Regions from separate parts of the Limnohabitans sp. JirII-29 genome, predicted to be linked through region 1. Evidence: predicted binding sites of a transcription regulator. Region 1 holds the regulator's gene; the other holds the start of a gene.
The links. Region 1 encodes NrdR, which represses ribonucleotide reductase genes. Its sites were predicted from a motif close to CACNANATNTNGTG; they were not measured.

Region 1 (15,648 bases):
TCACCGATGTAGAGCGCCAAGCGGTCGTCGCCATAGGCCTGCACGCACAACAGGTCATAAAAAGGGGCCAGGGCGTAACCCGTCTCGTCGATCAACACCGAGATGTTCTTGGCGTGGGCGTCGCTGTTGCCAATCAAATAATTCAGCATGACCCAGCGCTGAAAACTCAACAGGTCTTTGGCTGGCAGCTGCAACGCGCGCAAGGCGTGTGCTATTTTTTTCAGACTGACCAAGCCCCCTTGCCGTTCGTACTTCCAGTCAGAGCCCACGCCCAAGAGCTGGCAAGCGTCGATCTGATGCATGCAGACGATGTGACCGTCGACCACTTGGCGGTCGTAGCGTTGCACGATGTAAAGCGTCTCGGGCAAGTGCAGCAGATGGACCTCTGGCACTGGCAACTGGATTGCCCGGGCCAACTTCATGCACAGGTATTCGTTGACGGCGCTGGGTGTGAAATGGGGCAGACGGGAGTCTGGTTTGGCAATGTGCGTGGTGGGCGAGCTGCCCACGCTGTCGTAGAGCTGGGCCCGTTGTGCGTCGTAGCGCAAGCCCATTTTGTCTTGCGCGCCAGGCAGCGACATGCTGCTTTGCGGGTTGGCCAAAAGCAGCGGTTTGCTGTGGTGACGTTGTTGAAGGCGTTGGCGCAAGGTGTCTGGGCTCAACACGCTGTATTGCTGCAAAGTCTGAGGTGCTTGGCCCTCGGGCAACACCGACAACACACCCGGCAACTCGGCACCGAGCTGGCCGACGACTTCAAAGGCACTGGCGTTGCGCAGTTGGATGGCGTTGAGAATTTCCTCCAAGGGCGCACCCTCGGGCAACAGGTTGGCAAAAAAGGTTTTGACGGCTTCGCCTCGATAGGGCGTTGCGCTCAACGCAAATTGCGGGGCCAGCACATAGGCGCACGAGGAAGCCAGCCACTGGGGGTCGTATTGAAAAATGTATTGCCCGGCCTCATGCCCAAACCACCCCATGGCTTGCGCATTGGCCCAAACGCGCAGCCGAATCATGGCTGATGCGCCTCGGTGGGTGAGTCTGCGGCAGATTCAGTGCTCAGGACGATTTGTGCCTCCGACACGCCGTAGTCCGCTCTGAGGGGGGCTTGTTTGGAACGCCGGGTGTTTGCTTGTGCGGTGACCTGAAAACCCTGGGCTTGCAGACTCAGGCCGAGGCCATTGATGAGCTGGACCAGCTTACCCAAGCTGCAATTCTGAGGGCTGGACTCTGCATCACGGATGAAAGACACGCTCACACCGCAAGCGGCGGCGGCAGCCTCACGCGACAACTGTTGACGTTTGCGCTCAGCGGCCAAGGCAGCGGCCAAGGAGGGCAGTGTGCTGTTTTCAATTTTCATATTTGCTCCTGATAGGACAAATTATTTGTTTTCTTAAGCAGTATTATGATTTTTTGACCTCAAAAGGTCAATTTAATGATGTTGATTGATGGCATCGGCAAAATTGTTCTTTCAGGGGCAATGGTTGGCGTCTGGCCGTGCCTTCAACGCCCCCAACACTGCGCCACGCTGAGCGACGCGTTGACCACCCCGCGCACGCCCGTGTGTGTGAGCGTGAAGCTGCCACAGGCGTCGCCCACTTGCGCTCCGGTGGGTGTGGCGGTGAGGGTGAAGCCTTGCGCGCTGCTGGCAAGGCTGAGTTGGTAGCGCAGGCCTTCGGCTTGCAGCACGCTGGTGGGCACGTCTGCTGCTGCGGGGTAGCTGCCGTTGGCGCTGGCGGCGCGCTCTAGCCAATGGGCGGCTTGCAGCAAGGCGGTGCGGGCTTGGGCGCGTTGGCTGCGTTGCAGCAACTGTTGGTAGTTGGGCCAGGCCCAGCCCACCAAGACAGCGATGCAGGCCAAGGCGATCAACAGCTCGACCAAGCTAAAGCCGTGTTGTGCCACGTCGGTGTGAGGGCGGGGGTGAGGCATGGGCGCTTTCATGTGCAGGGGTTTGTTTTGTCGTTGGAGGCTCATTCGGCCAGCACCTGCCAGCTGTGCCAAGTGCCGCCGCTCGTGCTGCCCGGCACCGGGTTGGCGGGGGCCGACCACAGGGCTTGCAGCACCACCGCTGTGCCAGGCAGAACCCCGCGTGCCAGCACGGTGATGCGGTAGACAAACGGCGCGCTGGGGTTGAGGGGCGTGGCATCGACCAGCACCTCCACCCAGTACCACGTGGTGTTGGCACCGTAAGGGGTGTCGGCGCCGCTCAGAGGCCAGGCGGCGTTGGTCATGGCTTGCCATTCGCTGGCGCTACGGGTGGGCGCACCGTTGGGCGCGCAGATGCCGCTCACACAGGCTTGTGCGCCCAGGCGTTGGCGCAAGGTGTCGCGCTCGCTCAGGCTGGTGGGGAAGAACGCATGCGTTTGCGCGTCGTTGCCCGGTGTATGGCGCGGGTTGATATTGCCCTGCGCGTCGGTGGCTGCGCCCAAGATGTCTTGCAGCGCCAAGGGCAGGGCGGCTTCGGCGCTGTGTTGGGTGCGCAGCAGGTCGGCCTCGGCGTTGAGCAGCCACTCGGTGCCGCGCAGGTTGCGCCAGCCTGTCAATGCGGCCAGGCCCACCAAGGCCAACACGGCCATCACGGTGGGCAAGGCCAGCCCCAAGCTGCGTTTCGGGTAGGAGCGCATGCGGTAGCTCACGGCAGCACGCCCACATGGTTGCGCAGGGTGAAGGTGCGGCGCAGCACGCGTCGGCTCAAACCGTCTGCAGCCACGGTTTCGCCCTGGCAGCCCAGGCTGGCGGTGTTGCGTGTGGCGTTGGGCTGGCTGCTGACCCAGCGCATGCACACTTCGATGGCCAGCACTTGGCGCATGTCGCTGACTTGGGCCGCCGTTTTCCATTGAATGGTTTGGTTGGCACCGGCTTGGGCGTAGCGCACTTGCAGGTCTTCCACGCCTTCGGCCAAGGCTTGGTAGGTGCTGCCGCTCAGGCGCAGGTCTTTGCAGGTGAGTTCTTTTTTGGTGTTGAGCTGGTAGTTGTTGAGCACCAGTGCGTCGCTGCCTGCATGGTTGCCTTGGCAGTCGTAAGGGTTCAGGCTGTGCCAGTGACCCAGGCTCACGCTGTCGGTGCGGGTGCCCTCAGTGCCTTGCAGATCGGGTTGGCTGTTGTCGTGCGGCGCTGTGCGTTGCACCTGTTGACCATCGGCTGTGGTGCTGACTTGCGCGGCACCCGCCATCTGAGCTTGGATGCGCAGGTTGCGCAGTGCGACACGGGCGTTGTGGTGCAGCGCATCGACCGCTTCAAAGGCGGCCCACGATTGGCGGCTAACGTTGTAGCTGGCCACGGCACCCAGCATCACAGCCAAGCCCACGGCCAAGCCCACCAGCAGCTCGGGCAGGGTGTGGCCGCGAGTCAGCATGGTGCTCACCATGCTGGCCGAAAGAACAAACGCCAACAGCTCATGGCGCTCGGGCAAGCGGGGCTGCCCCACGCGGTGTCGGTGCGGTAGCTCTCGCCGCTGTCGTGCCAGGCCACCACCACGCCCCACCAGCCGCTTTGGCCGCTGAGGGCAAACACGGCGGCATCGCCTTGCGGCAGCTGTGTGTTCAGGGCCTGTTGCAGTTGTGCCATGTCCCATTGGGCCAAGTCGCTGCGGGCGCAGGCCAGAGTGGTGCAGTTGGTCGTGGCGCTACGGGCGGCAGTGCTCCACGTGCGTGTGTACAGCGCGGCTTGGCTGGCGTTGAGGCGCATGCGCTCGGCCAGGTCGTCTGCCAGCCCCATGGCGATGCTGCGGTTGACCTGCTGGCGTTGGGTTTGCAAGCCGATTTGTTGCAACCACAGCGCGGCCAGCACGCCAGAGGCCAACAGCAGCAAGGCCATGAGCGCTTCCAGCAGCGCCACACCGTGGTGCATGTGCTTCAACTGCACGAGGTCCCCAAGACCGTGCGAATGCGCCCGGTGTTGTTGAGGCACAGCGAATAGGCCACGCTGAGGCTGGGGTTGCGCGAGCCCACCGTCCAGCGGTCGCCCACGCCACCCAACTCGCCTTGGCGGCTGATGGTCAGCGCACTGGTCTTGGTGTAGCTCACCAACAAGGGGGTGTGCAGCGGGGTGACTTGCAAGGTTTGGCTGCCGTCGGCGAGTTGCAACTGCCAGCCGCAACTCCAGTCGGAGCCCACTGCGGTGGCCCAAGTGCAATCGCTCAATCGTGCCAAGCGCAGTGCTTGGCCCAGTTGCAGTGCCCGCACACGTGCGCTTTGCAAGTCGTTGTGCAGTTGGTCACGGGCCAGTTCGGCCCGCGTTCGCTCCAGCACGCGTTGCATGCTGGGCACCGCCAGCAGGCCGACCCAGCCGAGCACGGCCAACACCAGCAGCAACTCCACCAAGGTGAAGCCCTGGTGCGCGTGCCTGTGAGAATGAAAAATGCCCAGCGTTTGCATGCGGCAAATGCTAGGCATCTGGGGGAGTGCGGCGCGTTGCCGCCACTCGAAAATTATTTGCGAACTTCGTCGACCAAGCTCTTGAAATCGTCGATGTCTTCAAAGCTGCGGTAGACGCTGGCAAAGCGGATGTAAGCCACTTTGTCGAGTTTTTTCAGCTCGCGCATGACCAGTTCACCAATGCGGGTGGAGGGCACTTCGCGCGCGCCGAGGCTGAGCAGTTTTTCTTCGATGCGTTCAATCGCGTTGTCGACTTGTTCCGTGCTGACCGGGCGTTTGCGCAGGGCCAGACTCATGGAGTCGAGCAGTTTGTGGCGTTGGTAGTCGATGCGTCGCCCGTCTTTTTTGACGATGTTGGGAAAGCTCACATCGATGCGTTCGTAGGTGGTGTAGCGCTTGTCGCAGGCACCGCATTGGCGGCGACGGCGGATGGAGTCGCCGTCTTCAGACATGCGGGTCTCCACCACTTGGGTTTCAAGGTGACCGCAGAAGGGGCATTTCATGGGGTGTTGTCTCGCTTTGGTTTGTTGGCGATTGTGCTTGTGGTTTTGTCTTTGCCCTTGCTTTTGCCTTTGCCTTTGCCTTTGCCTTTGCCTTTGCTGTGCTCGCTGGGGGTATGGGTGGGGGCCGCTTCTTCATACTGTGTACAGAAAATCATCAGCGGCCCCCACCCATACCCCCAGTCTGCGGCTGGCTTGGCTGGCGCTCGCCGTGTTCATGCGCTGCAATGCACGATCTGAGCTGGCTTTTTTGTTGGCACGCAAATCACTTGTAACTTTCGTGGCTTCTGGATTCTGGCGTCATGCTTGTGATTCAGCATGGGTTCCCGAAAGAACTTGCTCTCAACCCAACCGCAGGGGTGATGAGTGCGGCGGGCGATGATTTTCTGTACACAGTATGAAGAGCCCGCCGTACCCATCGCCTCTGCCGTTTCCGGCGCGAAATCTTCACGCCAGAAACACCCCAACTCAGCGGTAGACCGGAAAGCGGCTGGTCAAAGCATGCACCTTGGCGCGCACGGCTGCGATGTTGGCTTCGTCGTGCGGGTTGTCCAACACGTCGGCAATCAAATTGGCGGTCATGCGCGCTTCTTCGTCCTTGAAACCACGCGTCGTCATCGCTGGGGTGCCAATGCGCACGCCGCTGGTGACAAAAGGTTTTTCGGGATCGTTGGGGATGGCGTTCTTGTTGATCGTCATGTGGGCAGCGCCCAAGGCGGCTTCGGCTTCTTTGCCGGTGATCTTCTTGGAGCGCAGGTCCACCAACATCACGTGGCTTTGTGTGCCGCCGCTGACGATGCGCAGGCCGCGTTGGGTCAGCGTTTCGGCCACGATGCGGGCGTTGGTGATGACTTGTTGTTGGTAGGCCTTGAACTCGGGCGCCAGGGCTTCTTTGAACGCCACGGCTTTGGCCGCGATGACGTGCATCAGCGGGCCGCCTTGCAGGCCAGGGAAGATGGCGCTGTTGATGGCTTTTTCGTGCTCAGCCTTCATCAAGATGATGCCGCCACGGGGGCCGCGCAGGCTCTTGTGGGTGGTGGAGGTCACCACATCGGCGTGAGGCACGGGGTTGGGGTAGACGCCTGCGGCGATCAAGCCGGCGTAGTGGGCCATGTCGACCAAGAAGATGGCTCCCACGTCTTTGGCCACTTTGGCAAACCGTGCAAAGTCAATGTGCAGGCTGTAGGCCGAGGCACCGGCGATGATGAGTTTGGGCTTGCTCTCGTGGGCCTTTTTCTCCATCGCGTCGTAGTCGATTTCTTCTTTCTCGTTCAGACCGTAGGACACCACGTTGAACCACTTGCCACTCATGTTGAGCGCCATGCCGTGGGTCAGGTGACCGCCTTCGGCCAGGCTCATGCCCATGATGGTGTCGCCGGGCTTCAAGAAAGCCAGGAACACGGCTTCGTTGGCCGATGCGCCGCAATGCGGCTGCACGTTGGCCGCGTCGGCGCCAAAGATTTGTTTGATGCGGTCGATCGCCAGTTGCTCGGCCACGTCCACGTGTTCGCAACCGCCGTAGTAGCGCTTGCCGGGGTAGCCTTCGGCGTATTTGTTGGTGAGCTGCGAGCCTTGGGCTTGCATGACGGCGGGCGAGGCGTAGTTCTCGCTGGCGATCAGCTCGATGTGGTGTTCTTGGCGCGCGTTTTCAGCCTGGATGGCGGCCCACAGTTCGGGGTCGGTCTGTTCGATCAAGATGTTGCGGTGGTACATGCTGGCAGTCCTAGTAGAGGTGGTCCCGGCGTGCCGATACATCGGCACAGGGCTGCCCAGGCGAACGGCAAAACACCTCAAGGGTTGAGGCTGCGCGCTTCCCAGTGGTCAAAACTCCACGTCAGCGGTGCGGGGCAGGGGCCCAGCACGCCTATCGCCAGTTGCGCGCGGGTCAGAGTTTAGCGTGATTCCTCGTCGTCTTTGGCGGCATCACGGCCAAAGGGGGTGAGGCGCTGAGCTTTTTCCCACAGGCTCTCCAGACGAGCGGTGGCAGCTTCAGCCGCAGACGACGGCGGCGGGGTGAGTGGCACTTTCACACCCTTGGCCACTTGTTGCAGGCGGCCATATTCGGCCACCACTTTGGTGGCGTAGCCGGTGTCTTCTTTGATGTTGGCGGCGCCCACGTATAGACGCAGACCACCTTCCACGCTGCCCGCGCGGGTGATGCAGTCTTTGAGCACGTTCACGCCCACGCGCACATTGGCCACCGGGTCAAAGGCGGCCAGCGAGCCGCCAAAACTCACGTATTTGTCTTCGTGAACTTTGGTCATGACCTGCATCAGACCCTGCGCACCCACGGCGCTTTGCGCGAAGGGGTTGAAGGCCGACTCGACCGCCATGACGGCCAGAATCAGCGTCGGTTCAATTTGGTTACGGGGCCCCAAGTCGTAGGCTTCGGCCACCAAGGCGCTCAAGGGTTCGGGGGCGACCCGGTATTTGCGGCTCAGCCAGTAGGCCAGGTAGGCCTGCTGTTTGGGTAGGTCGCGTGGGTCGGTGGCGGTGGCGCGGTCTACGGCGTCGGCGTCGGAGCTCAAACCGGTGGCGTCGTATTGACGTTCTTGCAGCCAACTGATCAGCTTGGCTTCGGTGACCGCGCGAAGGTCAGGGCGCACCGTCAATGTGACGACGACGAAGAAGATCGACAACCCCACCACTGCCATGCCGTTGTGGGTGATGGCAAAAAAGCCCTGCGCCACATCGGCTGCGAAAGTTCGCAGTCCTAATTTGATGTGGGTGAGTAAGGGCATGAAGATATTTATAAAAGTGAGGTAGCGGAAAATTTTAAAGCCTAGGCGACAATCTATAGATATTTGATACGAGCCTGACCTGTGAACGATTCTGCTAACAAACCCCATGACCTGACTTCTTTAGATGCTTTGACCGGCGGAGCCTTCACGGCACCCACCTCGGGCGAACGCGCGTCGCGCTTGCGTGACTGGCTGGCCAAAGAGCCCAATGCCGAGCAATTGCAAGCGGTCTTCACTGAAATGAGCCACCGTGACAAAGGCGCATCCAAAGTCTTGCGTGAAAAGCTCGATGAGTTGCGTCGTGCCAAAGGTCAAGACGCGTTGGCCCAAGAGTGGTTGGCCAAAGGCGAGGTGCTGCGCGACGCGGCACACATCAACTTGGCCGATGCCATGGCTTGGCAACGTGACGCTGCCAAGGCCGGTGCCCCCTTGTCGCGCGAGCCATTGGCGGGTTTGAAAACCGCTTTGGTCGAACGCGTCAAAGCCATTGAAGACTTGCAGCATCAAACCCAGGTGCAGCGCGAAGCCGCGGTGTTGCTGGCACAGCGCATTGAGGTGTTATCGACCAAGCCTTGGCAAGACGCGCAAGCCCAACGCGCAGGCCTACAGGCTGACCTGGATCGCTGGGTGGCGCAAGCCCAAGCTTTGGCGGCCGATGCGCAGTGGCCCAGCGTGGATGCGAAATTTGCCCCCGCCTTGCAAACCAGCACCCAACAAGTGCAAGCCGTGTGGGTGGCGTTTTGCGAGGCCCTGGCTTTGACCGAAGCCGCTGCTGCCGATGCCAGTGCCCCTCTGCCAGCGGTGCCCGCCTGGGCTGATCAGTTGCGTGTGGCCCGTGGCGAAGTGTTGCCCCAAGCGGCTGCTGCGCCCGCCAAACCCGAGACCGTGCGTGTGGACCCCACGCGCAACGTCAAACCCACGGCCGATAAGGCAGTGGTGGATCAAAAACGTTTGGAGCTGGCACAACAAGCCGAAGCCTTGTTCAAACCTGCACCGACGCCCAAAGCGGCCAAGCCCGCGTTGGCCAAAGCCGAGCAGCCTGTGGTTGCTGTTGTGCCTACCGAAGCAGGCGCACCAGAGGCCGCACCAGATGCCGCACCCGTGTCGGCACAAGCGACGCCCGAAGTGCAGGCATTGCCTGCTGAGGAGGTGGTCGCTACGCCTATCGATGCTGTTGCCAGCGATGTGCCTGCCACTCCCCAAGTCAGTGCTGAAGCGGTGGCACCTGTCGCTGCTGAACCCGAATGGGTGCCCGCCATGGGCGGACGCAAGATGCAAGAAGCCTTGCGCAACTTGCGCGATCAGTGGAAAAAAATTGACAAAGAGGCAGCGCCCAACCCTGCGTTGTGGAAGCGCTTTGACACTGCATGCAACCGTGCCCACCACGTGGTGGACGCTTGGCTCAAAGAAGCCCGTGCCCAAACCGCAGCCCACAAAGCACAGCGTTTGGCTTTGATCGAAGAGGTCAAGGCTTGGGCGGCAGAGCACGCCCAAGGCCCCGACTGGAAGGGCGTGGCGCGTCAACTGCACCAATTCGCCCAACGCTGGCGCGACAGCGGTCATTTGAGCGAGAAGATGTTTGCCGAGTTGCAGCCTGTGTGGAAGGCGGCCATTCACGCCGCCCACGAGCCACTCGAAGCCTTGCAAAAAGCCAGCTTGGCACGCCGCCAGGCCTTGATTGCCGAGGCCCAAGAGTTGGGTGCTGCGCCCACCTTGCGCATTGACGCTGTCAAAGCCTTGCAACAGCGTTGGCAAGAAGAAGCTCACACCGTGGTGCTGGACCGCAAGCAAGAGCAAAAGTTGTGGGATGCATTCCGTCAGCCGATTGACGAAGCGTTTGCGCGCAAGTCGTCGGTGCGTGAGCAATCGCAAGCCGCCCTGACCCCACATGACCGTGCGGTGTTGGACGCCTCGAAGGCGTTGGAAGCGGCCATTGCCAAGGGCGATGGCGCACAGATTCGCGCCGCCATGCAGGTGTTAGAGCAAGTCTCTCGTGGTGAGTTGCCGCCCGAAGCAGCCAAGCCAGCAGCCCCGGTTGCCGCGCCTGCGCAAGCAGCGCCCGCACCAGAGATGCCGGTCGCTGCCGATGCCAGCACAGAAGCCGCACCCGCGGCCAGCGCCGAAGCGCCTGCGGCGGATGCCCCCCCATCAGATGCCTCGCAAACAACCACCGACTCAGAGGCAGCGCCTGCTGAGCCCGATGTCGCCCCCGCCCCCGCGCCCAAACCCCACAAGCCGGTGGTGGCGGTGCGTGGTGACGATCGCCCAGGTCAAAAACGTACCGAGGTGGCCCCAGCGGGTTTCCGTGGCCGTGATGGCAAACCGGCTGGCAAGTTTGGCGACAAGCCTGGCTTTGGCCGTGACGGTGGCGCACGTGCTGGACGTGATGCACGCGACGGTGGCCGTGATGGTTTTGCACCGCGTGGCCCGCGTTTGGGTGACGCGGCTTTCCGTGCCCAGCGCAATGCCTTGGACATGGCCCAAGACGCACTGCGTAAGCTGGCCGCACAAGCCCACGGCGAAGTGCTCACGCAACTGATGCACGCTTGGGAAAAGCGCGATGCCAGCCAGTTGCCCGCAGCGCAAGCCATTGGCAACAAGCTCACACCGGCTCAACGCACGCAGTGGGCCCAGGCTTTGTCCTCGGCACCGCAAGGCGAGGCCGTGACGCCTTTGCTGCGCCTGGAAGTTGCTGCCGAGTTGCCTACGCCTGCTGCCCAGATGGATGCTCGCCGCGCTTTGCAATTGCAACTGCTGACCCGCCGCAACGACCCATCGCCCCAAATGACTTGGGCCGCTGATGCGTCTCAGGTGTTGGCTGGCGCTTACGACGAAGCTGCGGCGCGCCGCTTGCAAGCTGCTTTGAAGGTGTTGCTCAAGCGTTGAGCGTAGGCGGGGGCAGGGCTTGCCGCACCAAGCCTTGGCCGGGGTTGCCAGCCTGTTCGCGCAGCCAAGACACCACTTCCAAGCGCGGGGCTGTGCCGCTGGCATGCCAGTCACTCAAGACCCAGCGCTGTAAACCGTCACCCATATCGTGCACCGCAGGTCGGTGGGTATGTCCATGCAACAGCACTTGGCATTGGGTGGCTTGCAGCCAACTGCGTGCGGCTGGCGTGTCCACGTCGGCATAGTCGGTGTGCGTGCGTTTGCGTGCTTCGCTTTGGGCACGCATGGCTTGCCCAGTGGCTTGTCGCTGCGCCAAAGGCTGTGCCAAAAACTGCGCTTGCCATGCGGGCTGGCGCACTTGGTCGCGAAAAGCCAGGTAGTCGTGGTCGCCCAAGCACAGGCTGTCGCCGTGACTCAGCAAAATACGAAATACCCCCAAAGACAACACCGTGGGGTCGCTCAAAGCGTGCATGCCCGATGCCCGAAAGGCGTCGGCACCCAACAAAAAATCTCGGTTGCCACAGAGGAAGTAAACCGGCAAACGCTGCGACGTGCGCTGGATCACCGACAAACACTGCAAAGCAAACGGCTCTTGGGTGTCATCACCCACCCACACCTCGAACAGATCGCCCAAGATGAACAGGGCATTGGCCTGTGTATGGGCCATGTAATGGGACCAAGCGAGGAAGGTGTCTTGATCGTGCACATCGAGGTGCACGTCAGAGATGAAATCCACCTGTTGCCAGGTGGAGCTTGCCTGGATGTGTGACACCGCATCAGGCAACAGGCCAGGTGACAAAGCCGGTGACGGCGTGAACATGTCGGCTGGCCCTACGGGTGGCGCTTTAGAGCGCAACCGCTTTCTCAATCACCACGTCTTCTTTGGGCACGTCGTCATGGAAGCCTTTGCGCCCGGTTTTGACGGCTGCAATTTTGTCGACCACGTCCATGCCGCTGACCACTTTGCCAAACACGGCGTAGCCCCAGCCTTGCGCACTGGGGGCGGTGTGGTTCAAGAAGCCGTTGTCTGCCACGTTGATGAAGAACTGAGCCGTGGCCGAGTGGGGGTCTGAGGTACGCGCCATGGCCACGGTGTAGTGGTTGTTTTTGAGGCCGTTGTTGGCTTCGTTTTGAATGGGCTCATCGCATGACTTTTGGGTCATGCCGGGCTCGAAGCCGCCACCTTGCACCATGAAGCCAGGAATGACGCGGTGGAAGATGGTTTTGTCGTAATGGCCTTTGGCCACATAGCTCAAAAAGTTGGCCGTGCACTTGGGGGCTTTCTCGGCATCGAGTTCCAGCGTGATGACGCCGTGGTCCAAGATGTGCAGTTCGACTTGTGGGTTGCTCATGATTTACTTCTCAAGGGTTGCAGATTGAATGACGATGGCCGTGCGTGGCACATCGGTGGCGAAGGGGCCGCCGGAACTGGTGGGCACTGCCTTGATGCGTTGCACCACCTCCATGCCAGAGACCACGCGGCCAAACACGGTGTAGCCGGGTTGCTGTGGGCTGGGATCTAAAAAGCCGTTGTCGGCCACGTTGATGAAAAACTGTGAGGTGGCTGAGTTGGGAACGTTGGTGCGCGCCATGGCGATGGTGCCCACGGTGTTGCGTGGACCGCCTTTGGCCAAGGCCTCACGGCCTTCGTGCACCACGGGCGCACGGGTGGGGCGCTCCATGTAGCGCTGGTCGTAGCCGCCGCCTTGAATCATGAAGTTGCCGATCACGCGGTGAAAGATGGTGCCGTCGTAGTGCTTGTCACGCACATATTGCAAAAAGTTTTCCACCGTCTTGGGGGCTTTGTCGGGGTAGACCTCGACCACGATGTCACCCGCATTGGTGGTAAATTTCACCCGGGGTGCGTCTTGTGCGAAGGTGGTTTGTGCGGCCAAGCCGCACAGGGCCAGGGTGATCGTGCACAGGGCACGCCGAGAGATGAAGGACAGGTTCATGGTTTGCTTTGGCTCAGTTCAAGTGCAGGTTTGAGGCGCTCTACTTTTTGTGCTGCGGTGCGATGTTTGGGGTCTAGGGACGAGGCACGTGCATAAGACTGTTGAGCCAAGTGCAGCAGCACATCGCCTAGGTTCTCGTGGGCCGCGGCATAGCTGGGGTTGTCGCGCAAGGCCGCCTCAAACGATTCTTTGGCACGGTTGTAGTCGCCTTTGGCGGCATACAACACACCCAGGTTGTTGTGCGGCTCGGCCAGCTCGGGGTAGTCTTGCGTGAGCCCCAGGTAAATGGGCAGGGCTTTGTCGGGTTGACCGGTTTGTTCGTGAATGAAAGCCTGCCAGAACAGCATCTGCGGATCGCGTGGGTTTTTGGTCAAGCTGCGATCAATCCACGACAGCGCGGCGGTGTACTTGGCTTGGCGCAACAGTTTGCGCACTTCTTGGTGGTCGTCGGTTTGGGTGGTGCTGGCCAATTCTCCTGGCTGCCAAGCGGGGCCCACATCGGATTGCGCGAAGGTGGATGTCACCACGCAGGCCAGCGCAAACCCCCAGGCCAAGATGCCGTGTCTGCCCAGTACATGACCGATGTCACGCGGGTTGGCAAAAGTGTGCTGAGGGTTTTTCATGTGCTTTGTATACTGAGAGCCATTGTAAAACAGCGGGTCTTCATCACCCTTTGCCTTTGCACCCTTGTTGACCCAATCTGCGGTCCTTAACGATTCACTCATGACGCTTCGCATTCACAACACGCTTTCGCGTGCGCTGGAGACTTTTTCGCCGCTCGAACCTGGACATGTCCGCATGTATGTGTGCGGCATGACGGTGTACGACTTGTGCCACTTGGGCCATGCCCGTTCAATGGTGGCTTTTGACGTGGTGCAGCGCTGGCTCAAAGCCAGTGGCTACCGCGTGACCTATGTGCGCAACATCACCGACATTGACGACAAGATCATCAAACGTTCGGTCGAGAACGGCGAGACCGTGCGCGCCCTGACCGATCGCATGGTCGACGCCTTGCACCAAGACGCCGACGCACTGGGCATTGAGCGCCCCAGTTTTGAACCCCGCGCGATGGACTACGTCCCCCAAATGTTGGCCATGATTGGCACGCTCGAAAACAAAGGTTTGGCCTATCGTGCGAGCAACGGGGATGTGAATTACGCCGTGCGCAAGTTTGCGGGTTACGGCAAGCTTTCGGGTAAGTCGCTCGACGAGTTGCAAGCCGGTGAGCGCGTGGCCGTGGACGACGGCAAGCACGACCCGATGGACTTTGTGTTGTGGAAGTCCGCCAAAGCCAGCGAGCCCGATGAAGTGAAATGGGCCAGTCCGTTTGGGGCAGGGCGACCCGGCTGGCACATCGAGTGCTCGGCCATGAGTTGCGAGATGTTGGGCGAGAGCTTTGACATTCACGGCGGTGGTGCCGACTTGCAGTTTCCTCACCACGAAAACGAAATCGCCCAAAGCGAAGGCGCGTTTGACAAACCCATGGCCCGCGTGTGGATGCACAACGGTTTCATCAATGTGGACAACGAAAAAATGTCCAAGAGCTTGGGCAATTTCTTCACCATCCGCGATGTGCTCAATAGTTATGGGGATATACACACCGGAGCAGAAATCGTTCGATTTTTCATCGTACGTAGTCATTACCGAAGCCAGCTCAATTACAGCGATGAACATTTGGTTGATGCACGTTCTGCACTTACTCGGCTTTACACCACGCTGGATACGGTACCCCCTCAAGTTGCAGTCGTTGATTGGTCCAACACTTATGCTGCACGGTTTAAAGCAGCTATGAACGAAGATTTTGGTACGCCTGAAGCTTTGGCTGTACTGTTCGATTTGGCAACAGAGGTCAATCGCACGCAGTCGACGGTGATGTCGGGGTTACTCAAAGCATTGGCTGGTGTGCTTGGCTTGTTGCAGCAAGACCCTAGAAAGTTTTTGCAAGGAAAAGGCAGAAGTCTTATCTTGAAAATAAACGAATCATTCGGTGTGACAGATTCAGTCCAGGTCGTATCAAATGAAAAATATATTGATGAGCAAATAAAGATTCGTGCTGCGGCCAAAGCCGCCAAAAACTTTGCCGAAGCTGACCGAATTCGCCAAGAGCTGGCTGCGCAGGGTGTGCTGCTGAAAGACTCGCCCACGGGTACCACCTGGGAACGCGGGTGATGATGGCTCGCCAAGAAAAAATCACCATTGCGACGCCCGCCTACTGGGCCGAAGCGTGCAAGCACTTGGTCAAAAAAGACCGGGTGATGAAGCGCCTCATCCCTCAATTGGGCGACGCTTGTTTGCAGTCGCGCGGCGATGCTTTCATCACGCTGGCGCGCAGTATTGTGGGGCAGCAAATTTCCGTCAAAGCGGCCCAAAGCGTGTGGGATCGATTTGCGCTGTTGCCTCGCAAAATCTCTCCCGCCAATGTGCTCAAACTCAAGGTAGACGACATGCGTGCGGCAGGTTTGTCCGCCCGAAAAATTGAATACTTGGTGGACTTGGCCTTGCACTTTGACAGCGGTGCGTTGCATGTGAACCAATGGGCTGAGATGGAGGACGAAGTCATCATCGAAGAGCTGGTGGCCATCCGCGGCATTGGCCGCTGGACGGCTGAAATGTTCTTGATTTTTCACCTCATGCGGCCCAATGTGCTGCCGCTCGACGACGTGGGCTTGATCAACGGCATCAGCCACAACTATTTTTCAGGGGAGGCCGTCAGCCGCAGCGAAGTGCGCGAGGTAGCTGCCGCCTGGGCCCCCTATTGCAGCGTGGCGACTTGGTATATTTGGCGCTCGCTAGATCCGCTGCCGGTTGAATACTGAGCAGCTAAGGAGTAATTGATTTTGGCTAAGAAAACTTTCCTCGATTTTGAACAACCGATTGCCGAGCTGGAAGGCAAGATTGACGAGCTGCGCTATGTGCAAAGCGAGTCGGCGGTCGATATTTCGGAGGAGATTGATCAGCTCAGCAAGAAAAGCTTGCAGCTGACCAAGGACATTTACAGCAACCTCACGCCCTGGCAAATCACCAAGATTGCTCGCCATGCCGAGCGTCCTTACACGTTGGACTACATCAACGACATCTTCACCGACTTTGTAGAGATGCACGGTGACCGTCATTTTGCTGACGACCTGAGCATTGTGGGTGGTTTGGCGCGCTTCAATGGCAACGCTTGCATGGTGCTGGGTCACCAAAAAGGCCG
Region 2 (15,648 bases), on a different contig from region 1:
AAGGTGCTTGCCAACCATGCCATCAATGCCAAGTTGGCTTTGCCATCTACCGGTGGTGCATGTAAACGCACACGTAACGCACCATCGTGCAACCCATCCGCCTGGGTACGTGTGGCATTGGGAATCACGTGAATATCCACGATGACACTTCCATCTTTGTCCGTTCGCAAAAAGCTCAGTTTGGGTAAAGGCATGACGAGGCTAAATAAAAAGCCCGAGGCCTTGCGGCTTCGGGCTTGAGCTGACGGAGAACCGTCGCCACTGATACTGAAATCAGGGCTTGCTGGCGGTCGGGAATGGCCACGCAGCTTGGGGGTTCAGCGTCGTCTGCGCAGGGGCAGCGGGTGCTTTCGCAGCTTTCTTGGCGGCTGGTTTTTTGGCGGCTTTCTTGGCAGCAGGCTTTTTAGCAGTTGGTTTTTTGGCAGCAGCTTTTTTCGCTACTTTCTTGGCTGCAACCTTTTTGGCTGCTGGCTTTTTAGCGGCTGCTTTTTTAGCAACAGGCTTCTTAGCTGCAACTTTTTTAGCTGCTGGCTTTTTGGCCGCTACTTTTTTAGCAACAGGCTTCTTAGCTGCAACTTTTTTAGCTGCTGGCTTTTTGGCTGCTACTTTTTTAGCTGCTGGCTTTTTAGCGGCTACTTTCTTGGCTGCGGGCTTTTTGGCCACAACAGCTTTCTTTGCGGGGGCCTTTTTAGCGGCCGGTTTTTTTGCAGTTGCCATTTTTATGTTCTCCTAGATCAAGTTGAGATCATTGGGTGAAAAGCACTTCGCATCTGTTGGAGCATGCAAAGCGATTCATGGCGCTGGACCCGGGTCCAACCCCATGAACACAGTGAGTCCGGCACATCACCTCGAAGTGGGTGTTTGTGTCTGTGACGGACAAATTGGGTGACATAGTGTGTGTGATATCAATCCCAGGACAGAGCGCCACCTGATTGGTACTCGATCACACGGGTTTCAAAGAAATTGCGTTCCTTCTTGAGGTCGATCATCTCGCTCATCCAAGGGAAAGGGTTCTCTTCATTGGGGAACAACTGCTCCAAGCCAATTTGTGTGGCACGGCGGTTGGCGATGTAGCGCAAGTAACCCTTGAACATCGATGCATTCAAGCCCAGAACGCCACGTGGCATGGTGTCTTCGGCATAGCGGTATTCCAGTTCAACCGCCTTCATGAACAGCGCCTTGATTTCAGTTTTGAACTCAGCCGTCCACAACTGTGGGTTTTCAAGCTTGATGGTATTGATTAAGTCAATGCCAAAGTTGCAGTGCATGGACTCGTCACGCAAGATGTATTGGTACTGCTCAGCTGCGCCAGTCATTTTGTTTTGACGTCCCAAAGCCAGAATTTGGGTGAAACCTACGTAGAAGAACAAGCCTTCCATCAAGCAGGCAAACACGATCAACGACTTCAGCAATGTTTGATCGGTCTCTAGCGTGCCCGTGTGAAAGTTGGGGTTCATGATCGCGTCGATGAACGGAATCAGGAACTCATCTTTGTCGCGGATCGATTGCACTTCATGGTAGGCATTGAAGATCTCAGACTCATCCAAGCCCAATGATTCCACAATGTATTGATAGGCATGGGTGTGAATGGCTTCTTCAAACGCTTGACGCAATAAGAACTGACGGCATTCAGGCGCTGTGATGTGACGGTAGGTACCCAACACAATGTTGTTGGCAGCCAAAGAGTCGGCCGTCACGAAGAAACCCAAGTTGCGTTTGATCAGGCGGCGCTCGTCGTCGCTCAAGCCATTGGGATCTTTCCACAAAGCGATGTCACGCGTCATGTTCACTTCTTGTGGCATCCAGTGGTTGGCACATGTGGCGAGGTATTTTTCCCAAGCCCATTTGTATTTGAAAGGAACCAACTGGTTCACATCCGTTTGGCCATTGATGATGCGCTTGTCGGCAGCGTTCACGCGACGCTCGCTGGTCGCAGTGGCAATAGATGGTGTGGGAGATGTAGGTGCCGTTGCACCGTCATTGAGCGTGCGAACTGCGGCAGCAGGCTGTGTGGCTTGTGCTGCAGAAAGAGGTGGGAATTCCATCGAGCTGGCAGTTGTGCCGCTTGCTAAAGGTGATGGCGATGAGGGCTTGACTTCTTCGTCCCAGGTCAACATAGAAAATTTTCCAATACGCTAATTATGAATGCAACGAAGAGAAACGCAAAGCGTTGATTCACTTCGTTGCTTATTTTTGTTGCTCAATTGCAAAAAATCACTGACACGATTCGCAGGTGGGATCGTCCACACCACAGAACTTGATGTCAGTGGCAGGGATGGCATTCATCTGTGCTTGCGCAGCAGCGGCTGCTGCTTCGAGCGCACTCATGCCACTGGTGCTGGCACCGCTGGAAGACACCGCGTTGTGCGAGCCTGCTTGTACAGTGGATTTCTCCACTTGTTGTGCGCTGGATGTGCGCAGGTAGTACGTGGTCTTCAAGCCGCGCAACCATGCGAGCTTGTAGGTCTCGTCGAGCTTCTTGCCCGATGCGCCGGCCATGTAGATGTTGAGCGACTGTGCTTGGTCGATCCATTTTTGGCGACGTGCAGCCGCTTCAACCAACCAGGTGGCTTCGACTTCAAAAGCAGTGGCATACAGAGCTTTGATTTCTTGTGGCACGCGGTCAATGGGTCGCAGCGAACCATCAAAGTGTTTCAGGTCCATCACCATCACGTCATCCCACAGACCTAAGCGTTTCAAGTCACGCACCAAGTAGCTGTTGATCACCGTGAATTCACCCGACAAGTTGGACTTGACCGAGAGGTTGCCAAAGCAAGGTTCGATCGAAGCGTCCACGCCAATGATGTTGGAGATGGTTGCCGTCGGTGCAATGGCCACGCAGTTGGAGTTGCGCATGCCGTCTTGTGCAATCTTTTTGCGCAGTGCATCCCAGTCCAGCGTGGCTGAGCGGTCCACTTCCACATAGCCGCCGCGCTCTTTGGCCAACATGTCCAAAGTGTCGAGGGGCAACAGGCCACGATCCCACAGAGAACCTTTGTAGCTGGAGTACTTGCCGCGCTCTTTGGCCAACTCGGTCGATGCCCAGTAAGCGTAGTAGCAAATCGCTTCCATCGATGTGTCGGCAAACTCCACCGCCGCTTGTGATGCGTAAGGAATGCGCATTTCATACAAGCTGTCTTGGAATGACATCACGCCCAAGCCCACGGGGCGGTGGCGCAGGTTGGAGTCACGCGCTTTTTTCACTGCGTAGTAGTTGATGTCGATCACGTTGTCGAGCATGCGCATGGCGACTGTGATGGTGCGTTTGAGTTTGTCGTGGTCGAGCTCTTTGCCGTTGGGGCCGTCTTTCAAGTGCTGCGACAGGTTCACCGAACCCAGGTTACACACCGCTGTTTCGGTGTCGCTGGTGTTGAGCGTGATCTCTGTACACAAGTTGGACGAGTGCACCACGCCTGCATGTTGTTGGGGTGAACGCACGTTGCATGCATCTTTGAAAGTGATCCAGGGATGGCCAGTTTCAAACAGCATGGAGAGCATCTTGCGCCACATGTCTGTGGCTTGCACTGTTTTGCTAGGTTTGATTTCGCCGCGGCGTGCCTTTTCTTCGTAAGCCACATAGGCTTTCTCGAACGCTGAGCCAAACAGATCGTGCAGATCAGGCACATCAGAAGGGGAGAACAAGGTCCACTCACCCTTTTCCATCACGCGACGCATGAACAAATCAGGAATCCAGTTGGCCGTGTTCATGTCGTGGGTGCGGCGGCGGTCATCACCGGTGTTTTTGCGCAGTTCCAGGAACTCTTCTATGTCCAAGTGCCAAGTTTCCAAGTAGGTGCACACAGCACCTTTGCGTTTGCCACCTTGGTTGACGGCCACGGCGGTGTCATTGACCACCTTCAGGAAAGGCACCACACCTTGTGACTCGCCATTGGTGCCTTTGATGTGGCTGCCCAAAGCACGCACACGTGTCCAGTCGTTACCCAAGCCGCCTGCAAATTTGGACAGCAGGGCGTTTTCTTTGATCGACTCATAAATACCGTCCAAGTGATCGGGCACCGTGGTCAAGTAGCAGCTAGAGAGCTGTGAGCGCAACGTGCCGCTGTTGAACAGCGTCGGGGTACTCGACATGAAGTCGAACGATGACAAAACTTCGTAGAACTCAATGGCGCGGGCTTCACGGTCAATTTCGTCCAGCGACAAGCCCATGGCCACGCGCATGAAGAAGGCTTGCGGCAGCTCAATGCGTTGTTTGCGCACGTGCAGGAAATAGCGGTCATACAGCGTTTGCAGACCCAGGTAATCAAACTTCAAGTCACGGTCGGCTTTGAGTGCCAGACCCAAACGCTTCAAATCAAATTGCAGCAGGCGCTCATCCAGTAAGTCGTTGTCCACACCCTTCTTGATGAATTGTGGGAAGTAGTCGGCATAGTGTTGATCCATGTCCGAGTGAGCCACTTCTTGGCCCAACACTTCGCGCACGATGGTGTGCATCAACAAACGTGCGGTGGCATAGGTGTAGTCAGGGTCTTTTTCGATCAACGTACGAGTCGCCAAAATGGCGGCCTTGTACACCTCGTCCATAGGCACACCGTCATACAGGTTGCGCATGGTCTCTGCCATGATGGGTTCGGGCTTGACATCTGCGCCCAAGCCCGTGCATGCGTCATGGATCAAGCCTTGCAGATGGTTCAGGTCGAGGGGGACACGTTGTCCGCCATCGATCACATGCAGCGCAGGTACGGCGGGAGTTTGTTGTTCTTTGGTATGTGCACGTTCCTGGGTACGACGCTCGCGGTACAGCACATACGCACGCGCGATTTCGTGATGACCACCGCGCATCAAGCCCAACTCCACCTGGTCTTGCACGTCTTCAATATGGAACGTGCCACCGCCTGGGCGTGAGCGCATCAGCGCACGCACCACACCTTGCGTGAGTGAATCCACCACTTCGCGTACGCTGGCTGATGCCGCGCCTTGCGTGCCATGCACCGCCAAAAACGCTTTCATCATCGCTACCGCAATCTTGGCCGGTTCGAATGGCACCACAGCGCCATTGCGGCGAATGATTTGGTAGTGCGTCAACATCGAGACGTTGTCTGAAGCGACCCTGTCTTGAGGTGTCGATTGGTGGCTTGTGCTGGCAGTAGATGCCGCAGTTTCAGCGATTTGCATGACGTGTTCTTCCTTGTTATATCTAGACGTTGCTGGTGGTCTTGGCAGCGTGCGTGTTTTGTCTGCCTGAGGTACCTTGGATGCGCACTTTGTAGCAAAGTGCGCCATCAACAGGACACACTATATCTGGTGTTGAACCACCCTTCAAGACACTAGGGGTAGTGTTTTAAGGTGTAGAAATTGATTTCTTGTGGCGGGTGTTGTGTCATAGCCCCAGGTACATTTTTGGCGCATGCAATCCGGGCCCAATCGGCATGCGGGTGTGCAAATGAAACGCTTGATTTATGGGCCTTTGGGGCATGTTTGACGCGCCAATGCCCATGCAGACATGGGATGTGAAATACGGTGAATCAGCAGCGCACAGCGCAGGTGCACGCGAAAGGGCTTAGGATTTTTTTTCTTCTGTCGATGAAAGAAAAATATTTTCGGGAAAACACCTGTCCGGCCAACCCAAGTACTGTTGCAAAAACCGCCACTCAAAGCCAGCACCTGGGTCTTGTTTGCGCCCAGGCGCCACGTGTTCGTGTCCCGCTATGTGTGCAATTGGATAGTGTTGTGCGATGGCTGTGGTCAGGTGCCCCAGCGTTTCGTACTGTGGTTCTTCAAAACGCTGGCCATCCAGGCCTTCGAGTTCAACCCCAATCGAGTCGTTGTTGCAATCGTCGCGTCCCCGGTAGTGCGAGCGTCCTGCATGCCAGGCCCGGTCATCACAACTGACAAACTGCACCAGGTCACCATTGCGCCGGATCAAGAAGTGGGCCGACACCTCCATGCCACGAATTTGCGCAAAGTAAGGATGGGCGTCCCAGTCCAGGGTATTGGTGAACAAGGCCTGCACTTCGGGGCCACCGTACTGCCCTGGCGGCAAGCTGATGGCATGGACCACCACCAAATCCACCTCAGCACCTGGTGGGCGTGGCCCAAAGTTGGGTGAATGGATGTGCCGGGCAAACTGGTACCAGCCTTGGCGCCACAGCGTATCAACCGTCAAGGTGTGGCCCTCAACCTTGCGCCTGCTGGCGATGTGCTTCGCTGCAATACACACCTTGCAGGCCTCGCACCGCATCGCTTTCTGGCAGGTGTACGCCACATTGGGCGCAAGTCACCATCGTTTGAGGACCAGAGGGTTGACGCGACTTTTTGGTCTCCGTGTGTTGCGGGCGTTGCTGGCGAATCCACCAGATGCCCCCCAACACCATCACCAGCAAGATCAGGTATTTCATAGGCTTCTGCCCAACACCACTTCCAGCACAAAGCGGGAACCGGCATAGCCCAGTAGCAACAAGCCAGAACCGATGTACAGCATGCGCACGGCGGTGCGGCCACGCCAGCCAAAGCGGCTGCGGCCAATCAGCAGTGCTGCAAAGGTCAGCCATGACAGCACAGAGAACACCGTTTTGTGGTTCCAGCGCCAGGCGGCTTGTTCACCATACAAGCTGTCGCCAAACAACCAGCCCGCAGCCAAGGTAGCTGTCAACAACGCAAAGCCGCCGGCGACAAAGCGAAACGTCAAGCGTTCCAGCGTCAACAGAGGCAGTCCTACGTGGGTGTCGGCGCCTAAGCGCATGTTTTTTTCGGCACGTGTCATCAGCCATGCATGCACCACCGCGGCTGCAAACAAACCATAAGACGCAATGCCCAGCGCCCAATGCAGCGGCAACCAAGGCGATGCGGCCATGTGCAAGGGCGATCCTGGAAACACAGCGGCCAACAGCACCACCACGGCCCCCAAGCCGGCCAGTGTCCAGCGGATGCGCAACTGTGGGAACCAATGCTGTTCCAACAAATAAAAGGTGAACATCAACCAAACCGTGACCGACAAAGCAGGGGCAAAACCAAAACGCGCAAAACCCTCTTGTGCGCCAAACAGCGCAAACACCAAACCGAGCCCATGCAAGACCCATGGCACGGTCAACAAGCGGTGGCTGATTGAGCTGGCGATGCGCGGACCCATCAGCGCCGTCAAGGCATAGGCCGCCGCAGTGGGCAGGCCAAGCCATAAGCTGTGAGGGACGTCGCTGGCTAAAATCATGGTGCAAGTTTAGCGTTTTGCTTGACCCATACACCAAACCCACCTTGGGGCTATTGATGGCTTCCACCCTCACCGACAAACTCTCACGCCTGGTCAAACACATCAGCGGACAGGCCCGCATCACCGAAAGCAACGTGGCCGACATGTTGCGCGAGGTGCGCATGGCCTTGCTCGAAGCCGACGTGGCCCTGCCCGTGGTGCGTGACTTCATTGCCCGCGTGAAAGAAAAAGCCCTGGGTCAAGAAGTCATTGGCTCATTGCAACCGGGCCAAGCCTTGGTCGCCATCGTCAACCAAGAGCTGGCGGCCACCATGGGCGAGGGTGTGAGCGATCTCAACTTGGCAGCACAACCGCCAGCCGTCATCCTGATGGCGGGCTTGCAGGGCGCGGGTAAAACCACCACCACTGCCAAACTCGCACGTTGGCTCATCAATCAGCGTAAAAAGAAAGTGCTCACCGTCTCGGGCGACGTGTACCGTCCAGCCGCCATCGAGCAGTTGAAAACAGTGACGGCACAAGCCGGTGCTGAGTGGTTCCCTAGCACCCCCGATCAGAAACCCGCAGACATCGCGCGTGCGGCGCTCGACTACGCGCGCAAACATTACTTTGACGTGCTACTAGTTGACACTGCTGGCCGCTTGGCCATTGACGAAGCGTTGATGCAAGAAATCAAGACCTTGCATCGCGTGCTCAACCCGGTGGAGACCTTGTTTGTGGTCGATGCCATGCAAGGTCAAGACGCCATCAACACCGCCAAAGCCTTCAAAGAGGCTTTGCCACTCACTGGCATTGTGTTGACCAAACTCGATGGTGACTCACGCGGTGGCGCGGCCTTGTCGGTGCGCCAAATCACCGGCGCGCCCATCAAATTTGCGGGTACCAGCGAAAAACTCGATGGCCTGGAACTCTTCGATGCCCAACGCCACGCAGGTCGCGTCTTGGGCATGGGTGACATCTTGGCCTTGGTCGAGCAAGTCACTGCCGGTGTCGACATGGAGGCCGCGCAAAAGCTGGCCGATAAAGTCAAGCGCGGTGACGCCTTTGACTTGAACGACTTCTTGGCCCAAATTCAGCAAATGCGATCCATGGGCGGCTTGTCGAGCTTGATGGACAAACTGCCCACACAGATGGCGGCCAAAGCCAGCGAAGTCGACATGACCCGCGCCGAGAAAGACATCGGTCGCAAGCAGGGCATCATCCACAGCATGACCGCGCTGGAGCGCCGCAAACCCGACCTCATCAAAGCCACACGCAAGCGCCGTATTGCCGCTGGTGCCGGTGTTCAAGTGCAAGACGTCAACCGCTTGCTCAAAGAGTTTGAGCAAATGCAAGACATGATGAAAAAAATGCGCGGCGGTGGCCTCATGAAGATGATGAAGCGCATGGGTGGCATGAAAGGCATGCCCGGCATGGGCGGGGGCGGCTTTCCCGGCATGCGCTAAAGCACCACACCCTCAAGCGCTGGTCTGGTGACTGCTGATGTGGCCAGCAGCACACGCTGGCCGGTCAGTACTGGCTGGCCGGCAAATCCACCTGCATCCCGTCCATCGCCTCAGTCAGCGTGATCTGACACGACAAACGGCTGTTGGCTTGGCGTGTGCAGGCGGCAAAGTCGAGCATGCCGTCTTCGTCGTCGCTCATGGCGGGCAACTGGCTCAGCCAGGGTTCGCGCACCATCACATGGCAAGTGGCGCAGGTCAGGGTGCCGCCACAGTCGGCGGCCACGCCGTCGATATCGGCTGACACAGCCGCTTTCATCAAGCTGTGCCCTGGCTTGGCCTCGATGGTGGTGCCTTGCGTGTCTTGGGCATGGTTGAAGAGGGTGATGCGAATCATAAAAATTGTCCTTGTGCGTGCTGTCAGATGCGAGCGAAATATTCTCGCCGCTGAAACTCCAAAGTGTCTTCGGCCGCTTCAAAGCGTTGCTGCTCCGCTTGCTTGATGCGGCTGTAGTAGCGCACAAACGCATCGCCAAATCCTTGCGCCATGGCCGCATCGGCTTGAAAGGCATTCAAGGCCTCGCCCAAATGGCTGGGAATGCGTGTGCGGCCTGTGTCGTCGCCGTCTGGCGTTTGATAAGGCGCTTCTGTGGCCAGCGGTGGCATGCGTTGTTGCGCCATGCCTGCCAAGCCCGCGTGAATTTGCGAGGCCATGTACAGATAGGGGTTGGCAGCGGGTTCGCCCAAACGGTTTTCAATCCGTGTGGCAGGGTCGCCCGCCTGGCCAATCACGCGCAACATGGCGCCTCGGTTGTCGCGTCCCCACACAATGGACTGTGGGGCCAGCGCATTGGGCTGAAAACGTCCGTAGCCATTGGCCGTGGGCGTGCACAGCAGCGTGCTGCCTTGGGCATGGTCCAGCAAACCCGCCAAATAGTGCGCCCCCAAGTCTGACAGCGTGTGGCGGGCGTCTTGCGCTTGGGTGTGGGGCACAGCCGCGTCGCGCATCAGCGCATTGCGGCCACTGTCAAGCTCGACCAAGGACTGGTGCAAATGCCAACCGCTGGACATGATGTGTTGAAACGGTGGGCGACACATGAAGGTCGCGTGGTAGCCCGCACGCCGCAGGGCTTGGCGCACGGCATTGCGAAACAGCACCATGTTGTCGGCAGCCGTCAGAGCGTCGGTGGCACTGAACACCGCTTCCACTTGGCTGGGCCCGAACTCAATTTCCAGCGACAACAAAGGCAGCCCCAAGCCTTGTGCGGTGCGCTGCACGATGCGCAGCGGCTCCTCACATTGGTCCATGTCGTGTTCGGACAGCAGGCGGTAGCCCGGGTGAATCATGCTCACTGCTGGCGCACGGCCTGGCCAGGCGGCCAAGTCGGGGTCAAGGTCTTTGCCGTGCGTGGCGTCTTGCAAACGGTAAATGTGAAATTCAATTTCCAGGCCGCACTTCAGCCCTAAACCCTGCTCAGCCAAACGTGCGAGTGCGCTTTGCAATTGGTAGCGGCTGTCCAGCGCCACAGGCTGTGCGTTGGGGAACCAAGGCTGGCATTGCAGCCAAGCGGTGTTGTCCACCCACGGCAAGATGTGCAGGCTGTGTGGGTCGGGCATCAGCAGCAAATTGCTCGCAAATTCAAAGCCCGGCAACTCATTGCTGATGCTGGCTTCAAACACCTTGAACGCGGTACGGTCCGAGGTGTCTTTGAGCAGCAAGGTGCTCACCATGCCCACCCCGTTGTGCAGTGCGTCAATGGCGGCTTCGGTCACCAAGGTTTTGCAGCGTGTCACGCCGTGCACATCGCACCAGGCCAAACGCACCAGCTCGATGTCGCTGGCGCGCAGCAGTTGCGTGGTGCGGGCCACCGCCGCTTGCCATGCTGGTGTGTCTAAGCCACAGCGTGTGGCAAAGCTGCTCATGCGTTCACCTGAGGATGAAGGTTTTCGGCGTCGGTGGAGACTGCGGTCAGTGCCGCAGGCCAAGGCGCGCCGGCACGCTTGGCCTCTACGGCGTGCTGCCACCACGCTTGCCAGTCGTGCGCGGGGGCAATGCCGTCCACGGTGTCGGGGCCGATGCGTTGGCTGGCCACCTCGGCTTGCGCCAAGCCAGGCGGCATCTTGCCCGCAGCCACATCGTCAATCGCTTGCAACAGCGTGCGGCGGTTGGCCATGATGGCTTTGTCGCTGGTGCCCAGGTGCTCGCGGGTGCGGTCTTGAATCGGGCCCATGCTTTCGCAGGCCCACTGGTCATGCACATTGATGTCGTTCTCGCCCATGCCTAAGTACGTGCGCGTCATTTGTTCTTGCGGGTCAAATCCCCACTGGTTGTGGCGGCCTGATTTGGGTGTGTAGTCGGGCAAATCAATCGCTTGCAAACGTTGGTTGCGCATGGCCTCTTTGTCGACCGGGCCCTCAAAACTAGTGAACACCGAATACCAATACGTGTGCGTGTCATCCACCGGCACATGCATCTGGGTGATGGTCATGGTCTCGGAGAGCGGAATCACAAACGTGTGCGGAAAAATCGCATTCGTCACCCGCACATGGGTCAAGGCCTCGGTCATCGGGCGCAAGCTGGTCAGGCGCATGCCAAACGGCATGGCCTCCACACTGATCTGGGGTTGATCGAACTCGCGCATCACCCGGGTCATCGGCCAGCGCTGCCCCTCAATCTCACCAGCGCTGGCACCGCGAAACTGTTTGCCATAGGTGTCGTCCAGCGACTCGTCGTTGAAAAACCGGTGCAAGAACGAGGCATGCGCGGGGTCCACCCCCACCTCAAATGCCTGCAACCAGTTGCACTGCCACAAACCTTTGAAAGCAAAGGTGTGGCTGTGGGGGGCGGTGAAACAGTCGAGCGCTGGAAATGGCGGGGGCGTGCTGTCTTTCGGTCCGAACCAGCCAAACAAAATGCCGCTGCGCTCCACCAACGGGTAGCTGCGTTGCTTCACATGCGCGCACAGCTTGCTGCCCGTGGGCTCGGCCGGGGTCTCGGTGCATTGGCCGGTCACATCAAATTTCCAGCCGTGAAACGGGCAGCGCAGGCCGTCACCCTCGTTGCGTGCAAACGCCAGGTCTGCGCCCCGGTGTGGGCAGTCACGGTCGAGCAAGCCAAACACGCCTTGCGCGTTTTTGAACAACACCAAGTCTTGTCCCAACACCCGTACGGCTTTCACCGGGCGAACGCCCATGCGTGGGTCGAGTGCGGGGTTGAACTCGTCCACCAGCGCCACCGGTTGCCAGTAGTGGCGCATCACATCGCCACACGGTGTGCCCGGGCCAATGCGCGTGACGCGCTCGTTGAGTTCTGCTTTCATGGCTTGCCTCTGTGTCTTGGTATGCGCTCTTTATACAACGCAGGCGCTGCGTCTTTTTTGACTTGGCACAGCCCGCGTGCACGTGGGCGACAGCACAATACGCCCATGACGTATCTGTTGTTTGTGTACGGCACCTTGTTGCCTGGCTTGTGTCGCCATGAGGTGATGCAAGGCGCGCGCCCTGTGGGCGCTGCGCAGGTGCCAGGCAGTTTGTTTGACTTGGGCGCTTACCCCGCGCTGGTGGGCGGTGCAGGCCAAGTGCATGGCCAAGTGTTTGAGGTGGACGACGTCATGCTGGCGCGCTTGGACGAGGTGGAGTCCTACCAGCCTGAACACCCCGAGCGTTGCGAATACCTGCGCGAACGTGTGGTGGTTGACCTGAGCGATGGCCGCCGCTTGCAAGCGTGGACCTATGTGTACAACCGCAGCCTAGAAGGCTGTGTGCCGATCCCGCACGGCGACTACCTGCGTTATTTGAAAGACACGGGGTACACCCCGACGTGGTGATGTGTCTTCAAGGGTTGGGGGCGTCGCGCGCTTGCTGACGCACAGCATGCAAGTGCTGCAACAACTCAGGCAGCGCTGTTTGCAAGGTGTCCCACACCACATCAAGGTTGATATCAAAGTAGCCATGAGCGATGCGGTTGCGCATGCCTCGCATGCTGCGCCATGGCACTTGCGTATGCGTCTCTGTGAACTCGGTATAGCCGTCCATCACCTTTGTTGCGGCTTCGCCAACGATGATGAGGCTCATGATGACCGCTTGCTGTGTGCGTTTGTCCTCTAGGAAATCTGCTTTCCCCATACCTTCAACAAAGATGCAAGCATCTGTCGCAGCTTGCTGCATATGGTCAAGGTAGTCGGCAAGTCGGTTCTCGCTCATACCGGCTGCGCCTGAGCAAGTACTTGAGCCCGAAACTTGGAGGGCAGGTCAGCAGGGGTCAACAAATCGACACGAATGCCCAGCAGCGATTCGAGTTCATCTTGTAGTCCGCCTAAGTCAAACAGTGTGGCACCAGGCAGTGCGTCGACCAACAGGTCCAAGTCACTGCCGTCTTGGTCAGTCCCGCTGAGCACCGAGCCGAAGATGCGCAGGTTCGCAACGCGAAAGCGGCTTGCCGCTTCATGCATGGCTTGTCGATGGCGGGCAAGTACGAGCGAGGGTCGCATAGGCACCTTTCCTGATTGATTCGCGCTTCAAACCGTTTCTTTGACCAACACCTGTCCACGCAGCGAGTGCGGGTAGGCTTCGCTGATCGTCACATCAATCATCTGTCCCAGCAAGCGTTCCGAGTTGGGGCCGCCTGCAAAGTTGACGATGCGGTTGCACTCGGTGCGGCCCATCAGCTCGGTGGCATCTTTGCGTGACCAGCCTTCCACCATGATGCGTTGGGTCGAGCCCACGCGCTGCACGTTGATGGCGCGCACGTTGTCGTCGATGATTTTTTGCACCTCTTGCAAGCGGCGCAGCTTCACGCTGTGCGGTGTGTCGTCGTGCAAATTGGCGGCCGGTGTGCCGGGACGTGGACTGAAGATGAAGCTGAACGAGTTGTCGTAATACACATCGTGCATGAGCTTGATCAGCTTTTGATGGTCTTCCTCGGTCTCACCGGGAAAGCCCACAATAAAGTCGCTGCTCATCGCCATGTCAGGGCGGATGGCGCGCAGTTTGCGCACCGTGCTCTTGTATTCCATGGCGGTGTAGCCGCGTTTCATGGCCATCAAAATGCGGTCGCTGCCGTGCTGCACGGGCAAGTGCAAATGGCTCACCAGCTTGGGCACCTTGGCGTACACATCGATCAAGCGCTGTGTGAATTCATTCGGGTGACTGGTCGTGTAGCGGATGCGCTCCACGCCTGGAATTTCAGCCACATATTCAATCAGCAGAGCAAAGTCGGCGATCTCAGCCGTGCCACCCATCACGCCCCGGTAGGCATTGACGTTTTGGCCCAGCAGCGTGATTTCTTTCACGCCTTGTGCAGCCAAGCCCGCCACTTCCACCAGCACATCGTCAAACGGGCGGCTCACCTCTTCGCCACGGGTGTAGGGCACCACGCAGTAGCTGCAATATTTGCTGCAGCCTTCCATGATGCTCACAAAGGCGCTGCCGCCTTCCACCCGTGCGGGGGGCAAGTGGTCGAACTTTTCAATCTCTGGAAAACTGATGTCCACCTGGGGCCGCATCTGCGACTCGCGCTGGTTCAACAGCTCGGGCAAGCGGTGCAGGGTTTGCGGGCCAAACACCACATCCACATAAGGCGCGCGCGCAATGATGGCGTCCCCCTCTTGGCTGGCCACGCAGCCACCCACGGCAATCTTGACGCCTTTGGCCTTGAGGTGTTGCACCCGGCCCAGGTCAGAAAACACCTTCTCTTGCGCTTTCTCGCGCACCGAGCAGGTGTTGAACACAATCAAGTCGGCCAGTTCGGGGTCGTCGGTTTTTTCGTAGCCATCGGACTGCCCAAGCACATCCGCCATCTTGTCCGAGTCGTACTCGTTCATTTGGCAACCGAAGGTTTTGATAAAGACTTTGCGGCTCATGCGTGAGCCTCCCCGAGGGGACAAGTGCAGCGTTTCATGGGGTTCATCCAGAGGCCGTTAAAGAAGACGACCATTGTAAGTGCGGCCTGCTTGCGCAGGCTTTGTGATGTGCCTCGGGCGGTCATCTTTCCATGCTCAGGCATTGCAGGGCACACGCACATGGGGCATGGCCTGCGTGCATGTTGACGTGTGATGTTGTTTACGCGCCGCGTGCGCGTGCCACCGCGTGCTCGGCGGCCAAATAGCCAAAGGTCAAGCCCGGGCCGATGGTGATGCCAGGGCCCGGATAGGCCCCGCCCATGATCGAGTGCATGTCGTTGCCACAGGCGTACAAGCCCGCAATGGGCATGCCTTGGGCGTCCAGCGCACGGCCATGCCCATCGGTGCGTAAACCCGTGGCCGCACCAATGTCACCCGGGTACAAACGCACGGCATAAAACGGCGCTTGCGTGAGCGGGCCCAAACAGGGGTTGGGGCCGTCCCAGGTGGCGTCGCCGTTGGCGCGTTGGTAATCGGTGGTGCCGCGTCCAAACGCGGTGTCTGTGCCTTGGCTTGCCATGGCATTGAATTCGCGCACCGTGGCTTCCAGCGTGCCTGGGTTCATGCCGAGTTTTTGTGCCAACTCGCTCAAGCTGTGGGCTTGCGTCAAATACCCATCGGCCAAGAACGGTGCCAGGCCACCACCACCTGGGCGCACCATGCCCATGCCATAGCGCTTCAAGGCTGCGGCGTCGGCCAGCAACCAGGCTGGCACGCTGGGCGCGTGTGGGTGGGCTTGCTGCATGGCCATGCCAAACAGGTGGTACGAGGTGGATTCGTTCACAAATCGCTCGCCCGCTTGGTTCACCGTCACCATGCCAGGCTTGCCTCGGTCCATCACAAAGTGGGGAAACACGGCGGTGCTGCCATCGGCGCGTTGGCGCGTCGACACCGGGGCCCAAAACGCATGGCTCATGCCGCCCGTGCCAAAGCACGCACCCGCAGCCAATGCCAAGTCTTGCGCCGAGCCGGTGTGGCCCGGTGCACCGGGGCACCAACGCACATCGGCACCGGGCAACATTTCGCCGCGTTTTTGCGGATGTCGGTTGAAGCCACCACTGGCCATCACCACACCGCCCCTCACGCGCACCGTGCGTTGCACATCGCCTTGGCGCAGCACCACCGCTTGCACGGCATCGCCTTC

Region 2: a site for NrdR is predicted at 5,252-5,265, ahead of B9Z39_RS04355 (ribonucleoside-diphosphate reductase subunit alpha). Genes of this name have one in related genera too.

The regions. Positions count from the first base shown of each region.
Region 1 covers NZ_NESB01000006.1:107,167-122,814, reverse strand. Annotated here, with positions in the region: gene B9Z39_RS11050 (HipA domain-containing protein) at 1-1,010, opposite strand, end outside; gene B9Z39_RS11045 (helix-turn-helix domain-containing protein) at 1,007-1,354, opposite strand; gene B9Z39_RS11040 (type IV pilin protein) at 1,498-1,923, opposite strand; gene B9Z39_RS11035 (pilus assembly protein) at 1,965-2,618, opposite strand; gene B9Z39_RS11030 (PilW family protein) at 2,627-3,421, opposite strand; gene pilV (type IV pilus modification protein PilV) at 3,355-3,858, opposite strand; gene B9Z39_RS11020 (Tfp pilus assembly protein FimT/FimU) at 3,849-4,388, opposite strand; gene nrdR (transcriptional regulator NrdR) at 4,424-4,873, opposite strand; gene glyA (serine hydroxymethyltransferase) at 5,339-6,583, opposite strand; ZMP/ZTP riboswitch at 6,631-6,758, opposite strand; gene B9Z39_RS11005 (lytic transglycosylase domain-containing protein) at 6,763-7,611, opposite strand; gene B9Z39_RS17175 (DUF349 domain-containing protein) at 7,693-10,497, shown strand; gene B9Z39_RS10995 (UDP-2,3-diacylglucosamine diphosphatase) at 10,487-11,317, opposite strand; gene B9Z39_RS10990 (peptidylprolyl isomerase) at 11,343-11,849, opposite strand; gene B9Z39_RS10985 (peptidylprolyl isomerase) at 11,853-12,452, opposite strand; gene B9Z39_RS10980 (tetratricopeptide repeat protein) at 12,449-13,075, opposite strand; gene cysS (cysteine--tRNA ligase) at 13,176-14,621, shown strand; gene B9Z39_RS10970 (DNA-3-methyladenine glycosylase) at 14,621-15,268, shown strand; gene B9Z39_RS10965 (acetyl-CoA carboxylase carboxyltransferase subunit alpha) at 15,290-15,648, shown strand, end outside.
Region 2 covers NZ_NESB01000002.1:336,795-352,442, forward strand. Annotated here, with positions in the region: gene B9Z39_RS04340 (DUF167 domain-containing protein) at 1-140, opposite strand, end outside; gene B9Z39_RS04345 (histone H1-like DNA-binding protein) at 274-717, opposite strand; gene B9Z39_RS04350 (ribonucleotide-diphosphate reductase subunit beta) at 906-2,117, opposite strand; gene B9Z39_RS04355 (ribonucleoside-diphosphate reductase subunit alpha) at 2,215-5,133, opposite strand; gene ampD (1,6-anhydro-N-acetylmuramyl-L-alanine amidase AmpD) at 5,519-6,124, opposite strand; gene B9Z39_RS16955 (PP0621 family protein) at 6,135-6,356, opposite strand; gene B9Z39_RS04370 (inner membrane protein YpjD) at 6,353-7,165, opposite strand; gene ffh (signal recognition particle protein) at 7,222-8,607, shown strand; gene B9Z39_RS04380 (2Fe-2S iron-sulfur cluster-binding protein) at 8,672-9,001, opposite strand; gene B9Z39_RS04385 (glutamine synthetase family protein) at 9,025-10,527, opposite strand; gene B9Z39_RS04390 (Rieske 2Fe-2S domain-containing protein) at 10,524-11,924, opposite strand; gene B9Z39_RS04395 (gamma-glutamylcyclotransferase) at 12,030-12,431, shown strand; gene B9Z39_RS04400 (DUF86 domain-containing protein) at 12,439-12,807, opposite strand; gene B9Z39_RS04405 (nucleotidyltransferase family protein) at 12,804-13,094, opposite strand; gene miaB (tRNA (N6-isopentenyl adenosine(37)-C2)-methylthiotransferase MiaB) at 13,122-14,465, opposite strand; gene B9Z39_RS04415 (FAD-dependent oxidoreductase) at 14,665-15,648, opposite strand, start outside.